Regions from separate parts of the Corynebacterium amycolatum genome, predicted to be linked through region 2. Evidence: predicted binding sites of a transcription regulator. Region 2 holds the regulator's gene; the other holds the start of a gene.

Region 1 (4,616 bases), 1.1 Mb from region 2:
AGCGAGGCGTCAGTAATGCCCGCTTCTTCCATGGCCTGAATGAACAGTGAGGAATGAAGACCGGAACCGGAGTAGACCGCTACATTACGACCGGCTTCGATACCGACGGAGACAAAGCGCTCACGGAGCTGCTCAACAGGCAGGAAGGAGCCGTCGGCATTTTGCAGACTGCGAGCCGCCAGGTTCACGGCACCCGGGATGTGACCTGCCTGCAGATCGACGCGCTCACTGCGGCCTTCAAAGCGGCTGGGCTCACGCGCATCCACCAAAATTCCACGTTCAGACCAGGTGCGTACGTCGTCGAGGCTGGCAACAGGCATATTGCCCTCGCTCACCGCAATCGTTCCAGGCTGCGGCAGATTGCCGGGACCGAAGGCAGTCTCGTTTCCATCTGCTTCCCAAGCAGCTAACCCGCCGGTGAGGACACGCACATTCTCCAGACCCGCCCAGCGCAGAATCCACCAAGCACGTGACGCGAACAGCCCATCGCCCGCGTCGTAGACGATCACCAGATGCTCCGAGCGGACTCCCCAACGACGGACGGCATCGCGCACACGCTCGATATCCGGCAGCGGGTTGCGACCAGCTTCTCGGCTGGGAACACCCGCTAGATCCAACTCGGGATCACAAAACACGGCCAGAGGGATGTGAGCCGTAGCGTAGGAGTCATATGGTTTTTTAGCGCGCGACCAGCGTGCGTCAACGACGACGATGCGACCGCCACCGGCAATCTTGTCACGAAGCTCTTGTACCGAGATGGATGTTGTCATAATCCTGGATTCTAAATCGATTGACTTGGTAGCGCGATATGTACGTTATTAAAACTAGGAGCTCGGGAAGATGTCTGAAGATGCTGCCCACCTGGCCGTTTTCATCTCAAACGCAGGCCATGGAATCGGCCGTGCCACCGCAGAAAAACTGCTTTCCTGCGGCTAAACCGTCGGAGTTGTTGACGTCTCTGCTCGAAAATGTCAGCACTGACGGCACCAAGCGCATGGGTATTCGCATCACACCAGCTGATGTCGCCAACGCAATCGTCGACTGCATCAACCAGAAACAGGGCACGATTACTAAGGCTGACTTCCCCGTCAGCCTGCCGACAAAACTGCTGCACTATGCCGCCAGCGTCGGTGCCCCTTTCCTCAACCGCTTCATTAATGCAAAGCTGACTACGAAACGGAAGATCAGCCTCTAAGCCAGGACCCCGCTCCCTACCCGACTACCCACCGGGATCCTGTCCCGTCTCGCCATTGCCATCCGCTGTGTCCCCCCGCCCGTTTCTCTCGCGCTTTACGACGCAACCAGCGCCCCGGACTATCGAACGTATCGGGGTCCTCATTGGATTCCGCTTTTCGGTTTCCTTCCTTGCCTTTCGGGGCCACCCAGACCACACGATTAGTAGAGGCCGGCTCGCACTCCCCACTACCCCCGTCCCCTTCGTCAGTTCCTAGAATCGCCGGCACCTCATCCGGCCGAAGCGTCCACCAAGCATTTTCATCACATCGAGCATCATCGATCTTTCGATGCGTACCCGGATCAACCAACGTGAGATTATCCAGATCAGTGCCACCACCGGAAGACCACGACTGCACATGGTGAACATCACACATAGCTCCCGGAGTGCCCACGCCCGGCGCGGAGGAGCCTCCTTCCTCTCCAAGAAGGGCCAGATACTGTGGCAAAGTCCCCAGCCTGCGGGACCGACCAAAGTACAAGGTCTGTCCCTCATTCCCCAAGACTTGGAGGAACGAATTTCTATCAACCATCTGTTGCACGGCCTGACTAATGGAAATTCGCACTCCCGCATCAGAGACCGCTTTGCCCGATCCAGGAAGTACAAAATCTTTCCCATCAGGCAAGGAGACTCCAGCTAGCGCTGCCACATCTGCGATATGCGCGACGGTGACCACCGATGTCGTCCCCCGCGCCGGCTGAAGGTCACCGCCTGGTTGAAAGCCCCCATTCACCGCCGCTTCCACGGCATCATGAAAACGCTGCTCCGGATTCCGCTGGTCATCGGCACCTTCTTCGAGTAACCCGCCAGGGCGCGCATGATCCGCCTGCAGCCTTTTGAGCACCGCTGCAAACGAAGGCGTAACCACACCGCTCAACCGGCTCATGCCGTCCGGCCCCTGAGCACCGATTTTTAGGCTTCGTTTCCGAGCGCGGTCCTCATCCGTATACGGGTCATCAACCCCCAACATCGCCCGCAGGCGGTTCGGCAATTTATTGAGATCATCAACACGGATTTTGTCCACTAAATCTGCAATGTGCTTGTCCAGCAGCCTAGACAGCTGTGCATGCTCCGTTGCCGGCAGCTCACGAACGGCTTTGTCAATCTTCGAAACAGCATCCGCACCGACAACACCTTCCTCAACTTTCTGACGAAGGTTCGGCATTCGCACATCCTCATTCGCCGGAGCAAACGGATCAACATTCCTACTCAGGCGCCCTACGACGTTGATACGCTGCCTCGCTTCTGCTCGCGAGATTCGCATCTCCTGCGCTAGCCACGCAATCTGTCGATGCTCCGCGCTGGGCATCCGCCCCTTCATGGTCTCCACATAAGTCGCATCAATTACTGCGAGTCGTTTTCGCGCTTTCTCAATCGACTTATATGCATCGTGCGCATGATCCGGCGCAAGTACTTCGAAGTTCTCTACGATGACTGTCGACAGAGCTTCAAACTGCGCAACCGCATCTAAAACCTGAGATGTCGAAAGCGGTCCACTGCCATTTGGCACCGATGGTGTAGACATTTCCCCCACCCCCTTTTTAAAACGCTAGCAATCCGAATCCCCAAATGGACTAACTAATTTCCCTCCCCCACATTATCGCACACCCATTCGGCGCCCCACAACCCCTCAGCCAACTTTTTCGAATCTTTTTCCGAAACACTGCCGCGCTTCCAGAGCTTGAATACCCCACCATCCGCCCTAAAAACCCGACCAACCCGCCCCCCAAAAAAAGAACTGCACCCGAAAGCCTAAAACCGCACCACCATCACATCGTGGTCCGGGAAGCTCGAGCGCCCCACTAGCTCAAACCCCGCCTTCACATAAGCTTTCGCCGCCCGCGGGTTGGCATCATGGACAGCCAGACTAACCCCCGGGTACCCCAGCTCACGCGCATACTCAAGAAGCCCCGCAATCATCGGCTGCGACAGCCTGCGTCCGACCACACCCGGACGCAGCGCAATCGCTACTTCAGGAATCCCATTTTCCACAAAACCGTACCCCGGATCGTCCTTCGTAAACGTACGCAGCCAGGCCGCCCCCACCGGCACTTCATAGCCCTCGCATTCTTCGCTTGACGACGAATCCCCGCGCTCCAACCATTCCGCCTTAATGGCGGCCGCGCTGTAGGCGACCTCGCGAGAAACTCTCGGCTCAAATGGGTCAGTGCGGGTCATGTCGCTACTGAGCGACTCGAGGTCAGCGTCGTCAAGCGAAGTGGCGAAAAGGATAACCCCGCCCTGACTCGCATCCCATTGGTCGACGTATTGGCGCCTCGTGACTACATAATCTTCCGGCAGTGGCTGACTTTCATCTCCGAACGTTTCCGTTAGTTCGTCCATCCAGGCAATGAAGGGGCGGTCGGAGTCTGTCGCTGGTCGCCACTGAAAGTTAGTCATACTTGCGCACTATACCGGCACACTCCAGACCGACCGGAATGCAACAAGCCCACACGATCGGCCGCAGGGGACATAAACCCGGACAACAAAAGCACAAAAAAGGGGCGGTTCAGGAGAAAACTCTCCCAAACCGCCCCAACAAACGGACAGCCTGCTGAACAGGCATCGCCCTGAGGATTGGGAGCCCTAGCCCCGGGCTACGCCATCCTCACCATAGCCGACAACCTTCAGCGACTCACCATCGTCAGCAACCGTAACCTCTACTCGGTCACCATCGCGAACATCGCCCGCGAGCAGTCGACGTGCCAGCTCATCGCCGATTGCCTTCTGCACCAGGCGACGCAGCGGACGGGCACCATAGGCCGGGTCGTAGCCGCGCTCCGACAGCCAATCCAGTGCCCCATCCGAGACATCCAGCACCAGACGACGTGCAGCCAAACGCTCCGCCAGGTTGCGAACCTGAATGTCCACAATGCCGCGCAGCTGCTCGGAGGTCAGCGGATCGAAGATCACTACATCGTCGAGACGGTTGATGAACTCCGGCTTGAAGGCCATCTTGACCGCATCCATGATCTGTTCATGCGTACCACCAGCACCGAGGTTGGAGGTGAGAATCAGAATCGTGTTTCGGAAGTCCACGGTTCGCCCCTGACCATCAGTCAGGCGCCCCTCATCGAGCACCTGCAGGAGCACATCGAACACGTCCGGGTGAGCCTTCTCAACCTCGTCGAAAAGCACGACGGTGTACGGACGGCGACGAACAGCCTCGGTGAGCTGACCGCCAGCGTCGTAGCCGACGTATCCGGGAGGGGCACCAATCAGACGAGCGACAGAGTGCTTCTCGCCGTACTCGGACATATCGATGCGAACCATCGCACGCTCATCGTCGAAGAGGAACTCCGCCAGCGCCTTGGCCAGCTCCGTCTTACCAACGCCAGTTGGACCGAGGAACAGGAAGGAACCAGTCGGACGGTTCGGATCG
Region 2 (16,342 bases):
ACGATTGGTTTATGGACTACCGCAATAGTGACGGTTCTATTGCTGAGATGTGCGGTAATGGCGTGCGTGTCTTTGCACACTATATTGCCGCGATTCACAGCCCGGACAGTGTCGTCGACGGAACATTGCGGGTGGGCACTCGAGCAGGACTGCGCGCTGTCTCGATTGATGAGCTCAGCGGTCGGCATGCGGTTGTCGGGGTGGACATGGGGCAGCCGGAGGTCCTCGGCCTCGCTACTGCGTTCATCGGTTCGGGCAACAACGCGCAGAAATTCGCCGGGATTGGTGTCGACGTGGGAAATCCGCATTTGGCCTGTGTCATTCCTGGTCTGAATGCCGCCGCTCTGGCGGAGCTAGAATTGGAAGCGGCGGGTAGTGCTGCGAAGCCAGTGCGTGCCGACGAAGCCATGTTCCCGAACGGCCTCAACGTGGAAATTGTCACCCCGCTGGATGCCTCTGATTCGGTGTCCATGCGAGTAATTGAACGCGGAGTTGGTGAAACCCGCTCGTGTGGCACCGGCACGGTTGCGGCAGCTATTGCCGCGCTGGCCGATGCCGGCCGGACCGAGGGAGCTGTGACAGTCAAGGTGCCCGGTGGAGCGGTGACTGTGGATGTACGCAAGGCCAGCAATACTGATGGGGCCTTCTCAGCAACGTTAACTGGACCGAGCGTGATTCACACTCTCGGCGATATTGAACTGGAAGCCCTGTGACTGGTAGCTAGTGCAGCAGGAGAACTAGCAGGGTAGCGGAAGCAGTGGGGAGTTAGCGGACTAGTGTCCGCCGCAGCCACTATCGCCACAGCCGCAGCCACCATCGCCACAACCGCCGCCACAGCCCTGCGGCGGGATAATTTCACCCGTCAGCAAGAAGGTGCCGGAGACGACCATGCCCGGCTGGGGAGCTTCGTCGCCGCCGGGGACAAGTACGTCCATGGGAGTCGGCAGAGCAAGGTTGAGCACCCAGAACTTCTTTCCGGTTAGCTCATTGACATGCTTGCGGGAGTTATTGATAACACCAGCCAGTTTCACGGTTGCGCTAGGCGATGCCTTGCCGACCTGATCTCCGACAATCGCCTTAGCACCTTCGAAGTCCAATGATGTCGGGGTCGCCCCAGTGCGCTTTTCGTACTCCTCAGCGGATGCGTCGAGGGTGAAATCGGTTGCCAGAGCTGACAGCGCGACATGCTCAAAAGTCTGAGTTCCGGCATCAACAATCATTGGCCCCTGTGACAGCAGGCAGCTGGCTACCTCGATGACCTTGTCAAAGTCATCAGAGGAGGGATCATCCTCGACGATTTCCACGAGTGCCAAGACGTCGTCCACGCTGGATACATGGGCGGTGACGGTCGGGCTGCCCGCGAAGCCAGCGTAGGTAGAATATGGTTCAACACCAAGGATGTGCAAACGCGCACCAGAGGAATCTTCGAAACGGACCAGCTGGCCACCGCGGACCTCGCCGATGACCGACAGATTTTCACTGGCAATCGCGGCTTCCATCGCGTCTCGCCAGCTGGGGTAGTCCATGCCAATGCTTCGCAAGTCAGTAGTCATACTTTTCGATGATACTTCCCATATCTTCATCTGCGAACTAACGAATCGCACGTGAGCACATTGTGCTCTGGGGTACCTAAAACCATTCCTTCACACCGCGGCAACTATTCGGATGGGACTAACAATTCTGCCACGCTAAATAAGCAAATGTTAAGTGTGGCATAAATAACTTTCCTTAGGTGCGCCCGGTTTATTCCATTTAGGCATACCTAAGAGTAGGCTCGTCCCTGTAAACATCATTTGCTTAGCTTAATTCTTATCTATATAGGCGAGGTTTCTCATGCTCGGATTACGGTCGCGAAAACAGTCGGATGACATTCAGTCGCTTGCCGACGTCCCGGTGGGGGAAACCGTCACTCTGGGGGTGTCGCATGTGGATGAGCGCCTGTGTCGCAGGCTTTCGCAATTGGGGCTTCGTCCTGGAATGAGTGTCACGGTGGGACGGAGCACCAGCGGCGGTGGGCGAATCGTCCATGCAGGCGCAACGCGCTACGCCATCGACGCCAGTACGCTGCACAAGATGTCCGTCGTGGGTTAGGTCCCCTACAACTCTTTTTCTCACCTCCCTCCTGAAAGTTAACAATGACAACACCTACGGATTCCTCAACGCGAAAATTCGCATCCACGCCCAGCTGCCATGCATGCAGCGGCGGAGCACCAGCAAAGGATGGTGCACCTGTTGTCGCAGTCGTAGGCGCACCGAACTCCGGTAAGTCAACACTGTTCAATAGTTTGACTGGCGCGAAAGCGCAGATGGGCAATTGGCCTGGTACGACCGTGGAGGTCAGCCGTGGCGCGTGGAAGACCGATGCCGCTGAGTACGATGTCATCGACTTCCCGGGCGCCTACTCGTTGGATGCCATGAGCCCGGACGAAGAGCTCACTCGCGAGATGCTCATCGAGAAACCGGAAGAAGAACGCCCGGATCTCGTCGTCGTTGTTGTCGATGCCACGGCACTGGGGCGTGGCCTCTACATGGCCGCGGAATTGGCGGAGCAGCCTCAGCGCATCGTTCTGGCGCTGACCAAACTCGATGTGGCCAAGGCCAAGGGCATCGATGTGAATCCGAACGCATTGCAGTCAGCTATGGGGATGCCAGTGGTGGCGCTGGATCCCCGTCGTAAAGCGGGAATGGCACGATTGGCCGACGCGGTAGCAGCGGCTCTGGACGGATGCAGTTCGGTGTCGTCACCGATTCGCCAGGCCGATGGTGAATCGATTGAACGCCTGGACGACGCACGCTTTGCCGCGATTGATGCGGCGGTTGCGGCATCTACGGGCGGGGTAGAAGATCGCCAGACTTTCTCCGACCGTATTGATAACGTGGTTCTCCATCCGGTGCTCGGACCGATTGTGTTCCTGGCAGTTATGTGGACAGTCTTCCAGATCACGACGACGGTTGCAGCACCGTTGCAGGACGGTTTGGAAACCCTTATTACCGGTAATTTCGCAGATCTGGTTACCCGTGGATTGGAAGCAATGGGATGGGACCATCCGATTGTCACGGGGCTGCTTGTGAACGGCATCATCGGCGGTGTCGGCATGGTGCTGACCTTCGTTCCTCTGATGGCACTCATGTTCCTGTGCCTTGCGGTGCTCGAGGATTCAGGGTATATGGCGCGTGCAGCCGTGGTGGCCGATCGTGTCATGCGAGCAATTGGTCTTCCGGGGAAGGCATTTATTCCGCTCATCGTCGGCTTTGGTTGTAACGTGCCAGCGATTTCGGCGACACGTGTGCTGAGTAATCCGCGCCACCGCATATTGACGGCACTACTGGTTCCGTTTACCTCCTGCTCGGCGCGCCTAACCGTTTATGTCATGTTGGGTGCGGTGTTCTTCCCGGAACACGCGGGCACAGTTGTCTTCGCTATGTACGTGATCTCGATTCTGTTGATCGTTCTGACCGGCCTTGCACTGCGTAATACCTTGTGGCGCACCATGCCGTCGGAACCGCTGGTCATTGATCTGCCAACCTATCAGTTACCGACCGCACGACTGGCACTATCTGTGATGTGGATGCGCCTGAAGGGCTTCCTGCAGACCGCTAGTGGAATCATCGTCAGCACTGTCATCGTCGTTTGGCTACTGATGTCTATCCCGGTTGTCTCCGGGCACTCCTTTGCCGATGAAGATCTGGCACCGCAGGACTCCGCATACGGTGCAGTCAGCGCAACTATTGCTCCTGTGTTTAACCCGGCAGGTTTCGGCACATGGTCCCTGACAGGTCCGTTGGTGACGGGCTTTGTGGCCAAGGAAGCCGTCATTTCTACCTGGGCACAGACCTATGCAGTAGAGGACGTCACCGACTCGGATTCGACCGAACAGGCCTCCAGTCCACTCGCGGACAATATTCGACGTGATTTTGACAATGCATCCGATGGACACGGATTGGCAGCAGTCTGGGCATACATGATCTTCCTGCTGGCTTACACACCATGCGTGGCTACGCTCGCGGCACAACGTCGCGAGATCGGCTGGAAGTGGACGGGCTTCGGTTTGCTAGCGCAGCTGGTCGTAGCATGGGCACTGGCCGTGATTGTTTTTCAAGGGTTGAAACTGTTCCTGTAAAGCCTCGTAGATTCCTAGTAGCTTCGGCCAAGCTACTAAGTCACACTTGCGAACTAGAAATCAGGTCCAACAAGAATCCCGATACGGAAAGGAGCTATCGCCGTGGGACTCTTTAGAGCCAAGAAGAATACGACGGTCACTCGTCGGCCTTCAGAAGCTGTCCAAGATGCAATTGCGCAGGGTATTAGCTCCCGACGCAAAATCTGCGAAATCACCGGCCTGCAGCGAACAACGGTAGACCTCATCCTTGACCGAATGGAATACACCGGACAACTGCGAAGGGAATCCCTCGGCGGCATGTGCCCAGGCGGAGGCTGCTCCAACTGCGGAATGTCCGACAGTGGTACGTGTGCTGGCGGTAGTTCTAATAGTGGTCCGGTCGCACTGGTTCTGACTCGCAGGCCACCTTCTGCAGCCTAAGTCTTGAGCTTCGGCTCGGTATTCTCCGCGCACAATGCGGAGAATTTGGCTTGTCATGCGACAATAGCAGCTAGTATGACGAATTTTTCCAACAACTTTGATGAGGTCAGCGACGCAATGTCGCAGCAAGCCAGCACCTCGCACGAGATGGACGATTTTTTCATCGACGCTAATGATGCTGACAAAAACGCCGATAGTGCCTCCGGGGATGCGTTCGCGACGAACGTCGGCACGCAAAGGGAACCTACCGTCGGTGACTTGGATCTGGAGGCGCGATCCTCTCTGCGCCGGCTGACCAGGTCAGTAGCGCATACTGAGTCTGAAGAGGTGATGGTCGAGTACCGTCAGCTCCGACTGGAACGCGTTGTGCTGCTCGGTGTCTGGACATCCGGGACCCTACAGGAAGCCGAAGTGGCGATGGAGGAGCTCGCTGCGCTGGCGGAGACTGCAGGTTCGGAAGTTCTAGAGATGGTGCTGCAGCGCCGCGATAAGCCAGACCCTGGTACTTACGTGGGATCCGGCAAGCTTAACGAGCTTCGCGATATTGTCGCCTCTACCGGCGCAGATACAGTTATTTGCGACGGTGAGCTGTCTCCTGGCCAATTGGTGGCGCTGGAGGACCGGCTTGACGCCAAGGTTATTGACCGCACCATGCTGATTCTGGACATCTTCGCTCAGCACGCGAAGTCCAAGGAGGGCAAGGCGCAGGTTTCGCTGGCACAGATGCAGTACCTCTACACGCGTCTGCGCGGTTGGGGTGGCAACCTGTCGCGTCAGGCTGGTGGTCGCGCGGGCTCCAACGGCGGCGTGGGTCTGCGTGGTCCAGGTGAAACTAAGATCGAAACCGATCGTCAGCGACTACGCCAAGATATGGCGCGGATTCGCAAGGAATTGGCTGGTATGAAAACTGCGCGTGAGATTAAGCGCGCACGTCGTAAGGCTGGTCACCTGCCGCGCGTGGCAATTGTCGGCTACACCAACGCGGGGAAGTCTTCGTTGCTCAACGCACTGACAGGCGCTGGTGTGCTGGTGGAGGACGCGCTGTTTGCAACGCTAGATCCGACGACTCGTCGCACCAAGCTTCGCGACGGTCGCACGGTGATTATGACCGATACGGTCGGATTTGTGCGTCACTTGCCGACGCAGCTCATTGAAGCTTTTCGCTCGACCTTGGAAGAGGTACTCGAAGCCGACGTCATCATGCACGTCGTAGACTCCTCTGACCCATTCCCGCTGGAGCAGATTAAGGCTGTCAACAAAGTCATCAACGAAATCGCGGAGGAAGAAAACGCCGAGATTCCGCCCGAACTGTTGGTAGTCAACAAGGTTGACAAGGCCGATGGCATCACTCTGGCCCAGCTACGCCACCAGCTCGATGATGCGGTCTTTGTCTCTGCGCGAACGGGTGAGGGGATTGGTGAACTGGAGACCCGACTCGAGCTTGCTCTCAATGAGCTGGAGTCTCACGTTCACATGTTGATCCCCTATGACAAGGGCAATATTGTCTCCATGCTCCACGAAGATGCGACCGTGCTGTCGGAAACATGGACGGAGCAAGGCACCCAGATGGACGTGCGTTTGCCCACTAGCCTCGCGGATGAACTGTCGGCATACCACATCGAACCGTAGCGGGAACTGCGGTGGGCATCCACTAGCATTACAACCATGAATTCTACTTCTGACGCGGAGACCCAACAGGGAACCTCCGCAAATCCGCCTGCTGAAAATGCCGAACGTGGCCGTCTTTTCGGTTGGGATATTCACGGTGACGGTCGAAAGATTGCACCGGGAGCCGTGGTGGCTCCCAACGAACGCCTCGATTGGCCTCGCACGATTGGCATTGGCGCACAGCACGTCATTGCCATGTTCGGTGCAACTCTTCTGGTGCCGCTGTTGACCGGCTTTCCAGTCAACACCACACTGCTGTTCTCGGGTATCGGCACGATTGTCTTCCTGCTGATAACCCGAAATCGCTTGCCCTCTTACCTGGGCTCGTCGTTTGCCTTCATCGCGCCACTGACCGCGACACAGGCGCAGGGCATTAGTGTTCAGCTCGGTGTCGTGCTCTGCGCCGGCATCGCGCTCATGCTCGTTGGCTTCGTAGTAAAGTTCGCCGGCAAGCGTGTCCTCGATGCAGTGATGCCACCTGCAGTAACAGGAAGCATCGTCGCTCTCATCGGACTTAACCTGGCGCCTGCTGCCACGGAGAACTTCGCCACTCAGCCGTTGGTCGCATTTGTCACGATGGTATCCATTGTCTTTGCAACCGTCGCTGGCCGCGGTATGGTCAGCCGTCTGGGTGTTCTCATCGGCGTACTAATCGGCTGGGTCTTCGCCGCTGCCACCGGAAATCTCTCGCCCGAGGCTACAGAAACCGTCGGCAATGCCGCCTGGATTGGTCTGCCCGCATTCCACGCGCCGGAGTTCCACTTCAATGCGATGCTGATTGGTCTGCCCGTCATCGTAGTGCTCATCGCCGAGAATGTCGGTCACGTCAAGGCTGTTGCTGCCATGACCGGCCGAAACCTCGATGACATCGCTGGCGATGCTCTTATTGCAGACGGTCTAGCCACCACCATCGCCGGTTCAGCTGGTGGTTCTGGTACCACTACCTACGCTGAGAATATCGGGGTTATGGCCGCTACCCGTGTCTATTCGACTGCCGCTTACTGGGTGGCAGCTTTCACGGCCATTGCACTGGCTTTCATTCCAAAGTTCGGCGCACTCATTTTGACCATTCCTACCGGCGTGCTCGGTGGGGCAACGATGGTGCTCTACGGCCTGATTGGTCTGCTCGGTGTGCGCATCTGGATGGACGAAAAGGTCGACTTCAACAACCCGGTCAATCTCACCGCTGCCGCCACCGCGCTGATTGCGGGTATCGGCAACCTCACCCTCGACATCGGTTCGCTGACGCTGGAGGGCATTGCTTGGGGTTCGGTCGGCATTATTATCGGCTATCCAATTTTAAACTGGCTCTATAACCGCATCGGCGAGAACCGCTCGTAGGCCACCCGTCCAGAGCAGGATCTTGTACGAATGCTTTACGACGGAACCCCGTGACCGTTGCCACGATGTTCCGTCGTTAAGCATATTGCTTTTAATCGCTCAAATCTTGGGCGATCAGCTGTGCAATCTGCTCCACCGCAACCGCGTTTGTACTGGTGATTGTGACTTCATCGCCATATCCTGCGCCGAGTGCCATCAGCATCAACGTTGAGGAAGCATCAGCCGGTTCGTTGTCGGGTTCGGGTGAATCAATGAGTTCGATCAGTATTTCTTCCTGAAATCGGGAGGCACGCTCAGCGATTACCGACGCGGGGCGGGCGTGAATACCCACCTTGGAGCCGACGTGGACGTGTTGCGTAGCCATGGGGCGGCACCTTGCCTTTCTGCTTCTCGATTTCCTCGACACCTGTTCAGAGCTTAATCGCTTGGCAGGTTGGGATGGGGCATGTTTGGTGAAGTTTGCAGGAATGCTTCTGCGGACGCAGCTGGGTTTAGCGAAAGAATTTAGGCGTCCGCTGAAATGTCTGCTTCTAGGTTTTGATTATCGGTACTGACTTGCCGCGGACACAGGCTTTTAGCTGCCACAACGAGAATTGCTGCCACTATGCTGCCCAAGACGATTGCAGCAAGCCATGCGACAGGATTGTCGATTGCAAACAGCACGAAAATACCTCCGTGTGGAACGCGTGTGGCGGCTCCTAAAACCATTGAAGTGCCACCGGTGACGGCACCGCCAATCACAATCGACGGAATCACTCGCAGCGGATCTGCGGCGGCGAAGGGAATCACTCCCTCTGAAATGAAGGCCGCACCGAGCACCCAGCCCGCTTTGCCGTTTTGACGCTCAGCTGAACTGAACAGCTTTGGTCGGAGTACAACTGCCAGCGATGTCGCCAACGGAGGTACCATGCCCGCCGCCATCACAGCGGCCATAATCTTCCATGATGCTGGATCTTCCGAGGCGATGTTTGCGACGGCAAAAAGATAAGCAGCCTTGTTGATCATTCCGCCCATATCTACGCACATCATTGCGCCGAGAAGACCACCGAACAGGAACGCCGCTGTCGTATCCAGTGATTGCAGCCACTGCTGCAGGGCCGTCATCAGCCATGCCAGCGGCATCCCGAGAAGCAGGTACATGGTGAGCCCAACGGCCATAGCCCCGAGCATAGGAATCACGACAACCGGCATCAGCGGTCGCAGCCAGTCCGGGACCTTCATCCTCAACAGTAGGGCTACAACTAGTCCCGCCAGAATGCCTGTCACCAGGCCCCCAAGGAAGCCGGCGCCAACCGTGACCGCGATGGCACCGCCAATGAAGCCGGGTGCAATACCGGCTCTGCCAGCCATGCCAAAGGCGATATAAGCACTCATTACAGCCACAATGACCTGCATGCCGTGGTTACCGATTGCAAAAAGCGTCGAGCCGAGATACAGCCACAGCCCACTACGGTCAACTAGCACGGTGCCGAGATTTTCTGTCGGCACAGTAATCGGAGCATCGAGTCCGATAACCTCCGGCAGCCGCAAATCCCTAGTCACGGCGTCAGCTACTAGACCAACCTGATGACCGCCGACGAGGAATCCCAGCGCAATCAACAACCCCGAAGCGGCTACGAACGGCACCATATAGCTGACACCGGTCATAATGGCGTCACGAACCCAGTGTCCGAAGGCTTTATCGCCGCTTAACGACGATTTACGCGCCCCCACCTTCGTAGTTGCTCGTACCCTCTCAGATGTAGGGCCTGCACCTGCATTACCGGTTTGCGAAGCGGCCTCTTTGTCGTGGTCATTCTTAGGTTGCGGCGCCTTTCGGTCGTAGGCGCGAACACGTGATTGTTCTGCTACCGCCTTCGCTTGTTCAATAACCGCAGTGGGCTCATTGACTGCCTTACGAATTGGCACTTTGACCTGTGGTTTATCGCTGAAGCGCTTAAGCCCCGTAACTCCAATATCGGCTGCGATTACTAGCACGTCGGCCCGGTCAATTGCTTCTGCGGGGGCTTCCTGGGTTCCTGCCGAGCCCTGAGTCTCTACAGTTAGCGTGACATCAGCCATGCTTTCTGCCGCGCCAGTAAGCGCTTCGGCTGCCAAATAAGTGTGAGCGATGCCCGTGGGGCAGGCCGTAATGGCGACAATATTGGTCTTCGCCGGAGGTTTTTTCGCTTTCCGACGAGGCGCCTTGGTGATGTGCTCGCTAATAATCCGGGCGGCCTCTTCATCGCTTTCAGCACCGCGAAGAGCTGCTCGAAACCCCTTATCGCGAAGTGCTTTTGCGAGTGCAGCCAGAATATCGACGTGGACATCGCTGTTGCTGGCTGGGACACCAATGAAAAAAAGCAGGTCCGCCGGCCCATCTGGTGTGGTGAATTCCGTAGCGCTTGTTAAGCGGACAAACATCAGGGTCGGCGTCGACCAGTCCTCATGGCGGCAGTGGGGGATGGCTATTCCGCCCGGCAGACCTGTCGGGGCCTTCTCTTCGCGTTTGAGGGCTGCCGCGACGATGCCGTTGCTGTCGGTGGCGCGGCCGGTCTCTACGGCTTTAGCGATGAGGTAGTTAAGGATCTTCTCCTTTTGTGGACCGACATCTAGGTCAAGGTACACTGTCGACTCATCGGCCAGGTCTGATGCAATAGCGGAAGAATCTGCCGAAGAAGACATGGTTTTCTAATGTTCCTTATCTAGGCATCGAAAAGCTAAGCGTCGAGCTGCCATAACCGGCCAGCCTCGGGGCGAACCTGTTCTGGATAGGGGATGGTCGTACCGGGAAGACTGGTTGCCGCCGCCCCATAAGCCACGGCGGTGGTTAGTGAATCTTGGTGACTATCACCGCGTTCGCGGGACATAACGTAGCCGGCCAAAGCACAGTCTCCAGCACCGACCGTGGACTGAGCGACTATCGAGGGTGAGGTAGCAGCGAAACAACCGCCTGACTTCACTGAAAGTACCGCCCCTGCCTCGCCGAGAGTGGCAAGGACTTCGGAAACACCAAGTTCGTTCAGTGCACGAGCAGCTTGCGCTACGGGAAGATAGTTCCCTTCGGCTGCAGCGGCCTCAAGTTCTTCGCCGTCCTGATCAATGATTTGGCCAAGTTCGTAGGCGTTTGGCTTCATCAAAAAAGGCCGCACCTTCGGAAATGCGCGAACGACCTCAGTCAGTGGGCCGTCGCTAGTGTCCATAGCAACACGAATATTCGGGTTGACCGAATACACCGCTTCGGTGCATTGAACGTAAAAATCCCGGGGGACGCCAGGGGGCAGTGAACCTGCGAAAACTACCCACGTGGCGCGTTTAGCATGGTGGATAAGCTTCTCCAGGACACGTCTACGGTGCGCTTTTGTCAATGTCATGCCAGGGGAATTGAGCTTGGTGGTCGTCCCATCTGGCTCTGCGAGTGTGAGATTAACGCGGGCTTCGTTAGTCGTGTTGATGGCTTCGTGGGGGATGCCAGAGACTTCCAACAGACGTGTGAATTTTCCGGAGTCTGATGCCGGGTAGAGCGCGAGCGTCTTTTCTCCCGCGTAGTGCAACGCCTTGGACACATTAATTCCCTTGCCGCCAGCCATGTCCTCAGCCATTGGTAGGCGGAACACTCCACCTCGCTTGAGCTCCGTATCGAGGCGAGCAAGTCGATCGATTGACGGATTTACAGTCAAGGTCAGGATCATGAAGCAACCACGACCTCGACACCTTGCTCCCTGAGATCGTTCACGAATTGCTCCGGGGCAGAGGAATCTGTAATCACGACGTCGATATCTTCCAATGCCGCAAAACTGACAAGGAAGTCACGGCCGAGTTTCGTCGAGTCCGCCATAACGATGACCTTGCGCGCATTCGTGATCATCGCGCGCTTTACCGCTGCTTCCTGCGGATCAGCAGTAGAAAGACCGTGGTCAATTGTCAAGGCATTAGAACCAATGAAAGCGACATCGGCACGCATAACCGCAAGAGTACGGAGTGCGGTATCGCCAGCAACCGCCTGAGTAATGACGCGGACTTGGCCGCCAAGGAGTTGAAGCTCAATGCGGTTCGATCCTGCGAGTGTGATGGCGTTGGGAAGAGAGTTTGTGACAACCGACCAACGGCGGTTATCAGGGGAGTGGACCATCAGCTCTGCAAGAGCCTCGGTGGTAGTTCCGGCATCGAGAAAAATTCCACCACCAGAGTCAGGTAGAAAATCGGCAGCACAGCGGGCAATAGAGAGCTTCGCGTCTTTCTGCGCGTTCTTTCGAGCGGCAACTGAAAACTCAACAGTCTGAAAAGAACGAGTAGCTACAGCGCCACCGTGTACACGGTGAACTGCGCCCTCTGCATCCAACTGAGCTAGGTCACGGCGAATCGTCTCTGCTGTGACATCGAAAGCTTCCGCAAGATCAGCGACCGTCACGCGCCCTTCGACTGCTGTCAAAGACGCAATCTTCCGGCGGCGTTCCTCTGCGTACATTCCCCGCTCCTTAGCTGTTAAGAATTCTCAGCTTTACTACCTGTTTCCAGTATGCCCGTTTGTGTCTGTTTCGGGCAACGAAAATGTGGGAAATTAGAGACTGCGTAGGACGCTGACAATCTTGCCGAGGATCTTGGCGTGCTCTGCGGGGAGCGGGTCAAATGCGCGATTATGGGGCATTAGCCACTTGCCAGCAGCGTCTTCGTGCCATTCCTTGACTGTTGCTTCATCTTCAAACAGGGCTGCAACAAAGTCGCCCTGTTCGACCACGTCTTGGGAACGGACTACCACCCAGTCTCCGTCGAGAATGCCTGCGTCAACCATGGAATCACCCACGACCTTGAGTAGGTACAGCTGACCAGAGCCCGTAATCTCCATCGGAAGTGCCATATGACTTTCCACATGCTGTTCCGCCAAAATGGGGTTGCCAGCCGCAATCTGTCCAACGATAGGAACGAAGATTGGCTCTGGCATGTCCTCTGGTATCTCGGGAGTTTGGGTGCTGCCAGTGGCCTTTGGCCCAGGCTTTACCGGAGTGAAAGTGCCAGCTGAGGATTTCGAATCCCTTACGTTTACCGCACGGGGTTTGTGTGGGTCGCGGCGGAGAAAGCCCTTCTTTTCCAACTCCTTGAGTTGGTATGCCACCGACGAGGTGGAATTCAAGCCCACGGCATCTCCAATTTCTCGAATGCTCGGTGGGTATCCGCGAAGTACGACGGCATCCGAAATGACATCAAGAATGCGACGCTGCCGATCGGTGAGTGTTTTAGGGTTCGCTTTCTTCTTTTGAGCCATGGAACATCCCTTCTCAAACTCTTTCGAATGAATGATAGCTCAAAACTGTTCGAATCGTCGAGCATCGAACACCGCACGTCCTTGGATTCTTTGGAAAAAGTCTGCGTAATCCGTGCTCGGAGGCCGTGGCGGTTCCGAAAATCGAAAATAAAACCGGATAGCAGTAGACAACGTTCGAACATGGTGTTATAAATCGAACATGACAAGTTACTCGAACAGTCGTTTGATGAAAAGGTCTAGACGGATTCTCTGCATCCGCCCTTGGACATAGTCTCCAGAGCGTCGGGAAACGGTCGTACAACTCTTATTCTCTCCAGGCCGGCAACGGTGGGAGAGTCAACGTTGGAAAGGGAGAAAACATGATGTCTACGGTTTCAACCGCACTAGGTGTTAGCAGCGCATCTGATATTGACTTTTCTCAAGTTTCCGAGCCCTCTGCTCGGACGACACGGAAAGCCCCGTTGGTGTGGGGTGAACGTAGTGCGTCTTGCACGCAGCACATCGTTCGGCCCGGTCAGCGTGCACGTATTGCACAGCGCAATCGCGATGGGGCTTCATCGGCGCGAATGCGGAGGGACAGGTCGCGGCCTAGTCATGTCTCGGTCAACTACGGGCGCCCGTCTCTACCTGTTAGCAGGGCGCAGCAGTCCAATCGTAGTGATGTATCCTCAGGCACTAACCTGACTCGTTTGATGGCGGTATGGGCTCTAGGGCTTGGTGTTTTCTTCGGAGTTTTCGGCAGCGTGGTCTTTGAACAAGGGGAAAGTGAGACAGTCGAAAGCACCTTTACGTCTACGTACGCTTCCTACTCCGCGCAATAATCATTCCGGTTTCCGGCGTTGGGGTTGGACGTAGACTGGAGGCTGTGTATTGCCAGTTTTGTCACCATGATCAGACACGAGTCTTGGACTCACGGTTAATAGATAACGGTATGGGGATTCGTCGCCGGAGAGAATGCCTGAATTGCGGTAAACGTTTTTCTACGATTGAACGCTCGCAGCTGATGGTTGTTAAACGGGATGGAATCCCTGAGGAGTTCAACCGTGAAAAGGTTATCCAGGGTGTTCGACGTGCGTGCCAGGGGCGTGAAGTATCAGAGTCTCAGCTGAAGAAGCTTGCACAAAAAGTGGAGGAGAGCCTCCGCGAGAAAGGCACGCCTCGGGTGGACTCAAATGATATCGGTCTCGCCATCCTTGAACCATTGAAAGAATTGGATGAGGTGGGTTACCTCCGGTTCGCTTCCGTCTACAAGTCATTTTCTTCGGCGGATGACTTCATCCAGGAAATCTCCAGCATGCGCAAAGGAAAGAAACCACAGGCGCATGGCAAGGAAGCGGAGATGCCTTAGCGCAGCTTATCCACACGTTTTTTTATTCGGGTCAGGGAAACACTGTGGGCTGTTCCCAAACGCTGGGCAAAGAGGCTGACGCGTAGCTCTTCGATAAGCCACTGAATATCCCGAACTTCCGCAGAATGCGCTCGCCCCTTGGGCAGCCGCTCGAGTTTCGCAGCTAAATATTCACGAGCCTCAGTAACCTCATCTTCACGGTCCGCATCACGGCCGGGATCGCGGTTCATTTCCTCAAGGCGAATCTCCATCGCTTGTAGATAGCGTGGCAAATGACGCAGGTGCTGCCATCCGTGCTTGGCCACCGCTCCCTTGGGGAACATGAACTCCAGCTGGCGACGCATATCGTCAATAGCATCGCCTTCCCACTTATCCAGCTGATTAGTCACCGAGACATAGGCCGGCATGGCCTGTGCAATGCCGACAACCAACTGGCGTACCTCCGAGGCGACACCGGAGCGAACCTGTTCAAGTAGCTTGTTGAATTCTTCGGGGGATCGTACCGGGCCACCAGCAGCTATCATGCAATCGCGGATTACTGCGACGCGGCAGTCTTCGACGAGTCCATCTGCGCCGCCATGCGGCCACGCATCCACACCAACGCGTTGCTGAAGTGGAAGTCCCTTAGTCATTTGTGCAGCGTTGACGGGGCATTCGCGCAACAACATAGTCAGGTTGGTAGTTGCCAATGTGGCCTCGGCCTGGGCCTTAGTTGGTTTGACTTCGACGGCCACGCCATCCTTAGTGGTCACAAGCGTCGGATACATGGTGACCGATTGACCGTCGACAGTACTTTTGACTGTCTCTGCCACAGTGCCGAGATTGTCCGAAGTCCATTTTTTCACGGCTTCGTGGGCTGCAGACTTTGCACGCTTCGAAACGGCAGTCGAGACAGTTGCCGCGTGCTTAGCGCGCAAGGGGGCGAGATCACGGCTCTGATCGACAATATTGCCGTGTCGGTCGATAACCGCATAGTTAAAGCGCAGGTGCGCTGGCAGCTTGGACGGGTCAAAATCGGCTCCATTGATGCCGGAGCCTCCGAGCCGTCGTAAAGCATCGGCGAAAACATCAACGAAGCGCCCTGAATACGGCGTCATTGTCTCCAGCGCGCGGCGTGCGAAATCCGGCGCGGGGACAACTGACTTACGCAGAGCCTTCGGGAGAGTGCGAATATAGGCTTCTGCGAGCTCGGCGCGCAGACCGGGAACCTGCCAGTCGAAGCCATCTTCACGCAGACCCGCCAGGAGAGGAACCGGGACGCGAAGGGTTACGCCGTCATCAGGAGCTCCCGGTTCGAACTTATAGGACAGCGAGAAATCGACGGAGCCCTGCTGCCACATTTCGGGGAAGGCATTGTCATCGATATCGCCGGCATCCGGATTGAGCAGCTTGTTCGGATCGAAATCGAGGAGATTCGGCTGCTTGGGTTTGGTCTTTTTCCACCAGCGGTCAAAATTGGCTGCAGTGGTAATGGAAGCAGGCAACTTGGAGTCGTAGAACGCGTAAAGAACATCGTCGTCGACGACAATCCCGCGGGACCGCTGCTTTTCCTCGATCTTCGCAGCTTCGGCCAGCTTGTCTTGGTTGTTCTTGAAGAACTCATGATGAGTGTTCCACTCGCCGTCGACAAGTGCGCAGCGGATGAACATAGAGCGTGCGGCATCCGCATCAACACGGTGATAAGGCACCAGTCGGTCAACGACTACGGGCACGCCGTAGAGCGTCGACTTCTGGTAAGCCATAGCCGCACCGCGTTTAGCCGACCAGTGCGGTTCCGAGTACTGATGTTTCAGCAGGTGAGGAGCCACCTTTTCGACCCATTGAGGCTGAATGGTGCCAACGTTTCGAGCGAAAGTTCGAGAAGTCTCGACGATCTCCGCAGCCATCACCCAGCGGGGTGGCTTCTTCGCCAGCGCGGACGAGGGGTGAATGAGGAACTTCGTGTTTCGGGTGCCAGTAAATTCCTTGCCCTCGCCCTCGCGCGTACCAATCATCGATAACAGACCCGGTAACAGCGACTTTGCCACCTCGTCGGGATCGTCGACACCGCTGGTTAAGCTGCGGGCCGAAAGACTCCAGCCCAGCTCAGCCGTTGCCTGGTGGAGCTGACGCACCAAGTCCTGCCACTCGCGAACGCGCAGATAGTGGAGGTACTCGCGTTTGCACATCTTGCGGAACTGGTTACCGCTAAGCTCGCGGCGC

Evidence for each region. The regulator LexA, encoded in region 2, represses DNA repair genes until DNA is damaged. The targets are predictions, from matches to a motif close to CGAACANNTGTTCG.
Region 1: the regulator LexA is predicted to act here: its motif matches at 2,836-2,849, upstream of I6J19_RS03920 (HNH endonuclease signature motif containing protein).

The regions. Positions count from the first base shown of each region.
Region 1 covers NZ_CP069513.1:894,237-898,852, reverse strand. The annotation lists gene I6J19_RS03930 (sulfurtransferase) at 1-770, opposite strand, end outside; gene I6J19_RS03925 (SDR family oxidoreductase) at 902-1,195, shown strand; gene I6J19_RS03920 (HNH endonuclease signature motif containing protein) at 1,212-2,759, opposite strand; gene I6J19_RS03915 (GNAT family N-acetyltransferase) at 2,987-3,634, opposite strand; gene clpB (ATP-dependent chaperone ClpB) at 3,821-4,616, opposite strand, start outside.
Region 2 covers NZ_CP069513.1:2,013,517-2,029,858, reverse strand. The annotation lists gene dapF (diaminopimelate epimerase) at 1-713, shown strand, start outside; gene I6J19_RS08890 (hypothetical protein) at 774-1,553, opposite strand; gene I6J19_RS08885 (FeoA family protein) at 1,834-2,091, shown strand; gene feoB (ferrous iron transport protein B) at 2,136-4,121, shown strand; gene I6J19_RS08875 (hypothetical protein) at 4,224-4,541, shown strand; gene hflX (GTPase HflX) at 4,617-6,170, shown strand; gene I6J19_RS08865 (uracil-xanthine permease family protein) at 6,207-7,550, shown strand; gene I6J19_RS08860 (HPr family phosphocarrier protein) at 7,642-7,914, opposite strand; gene I6J19_RS08855 (PTS fructose transporter subunit IIABC) at 8,055-10,214, opposite strand; gene I6J19_RS08850 (1-phosphofructokinase family hexose kinase) at 10,250-11,221, opposite strand; gene I6J19_RS08845 (DeoR/GlpR family DNA-binding transcription regulator) at 11,218-11,997, opposite strand; gene lexA (transcriptional repressor LexA) at 12,091-12,792, opposite strand; gene nrdR (transcriptional regulator NrdR) at 13,658-14,140, shown strand; gene hrpA (ATP-dependent RNA helicase HrpA) at 14,137-16,342, opposite strand, start outside.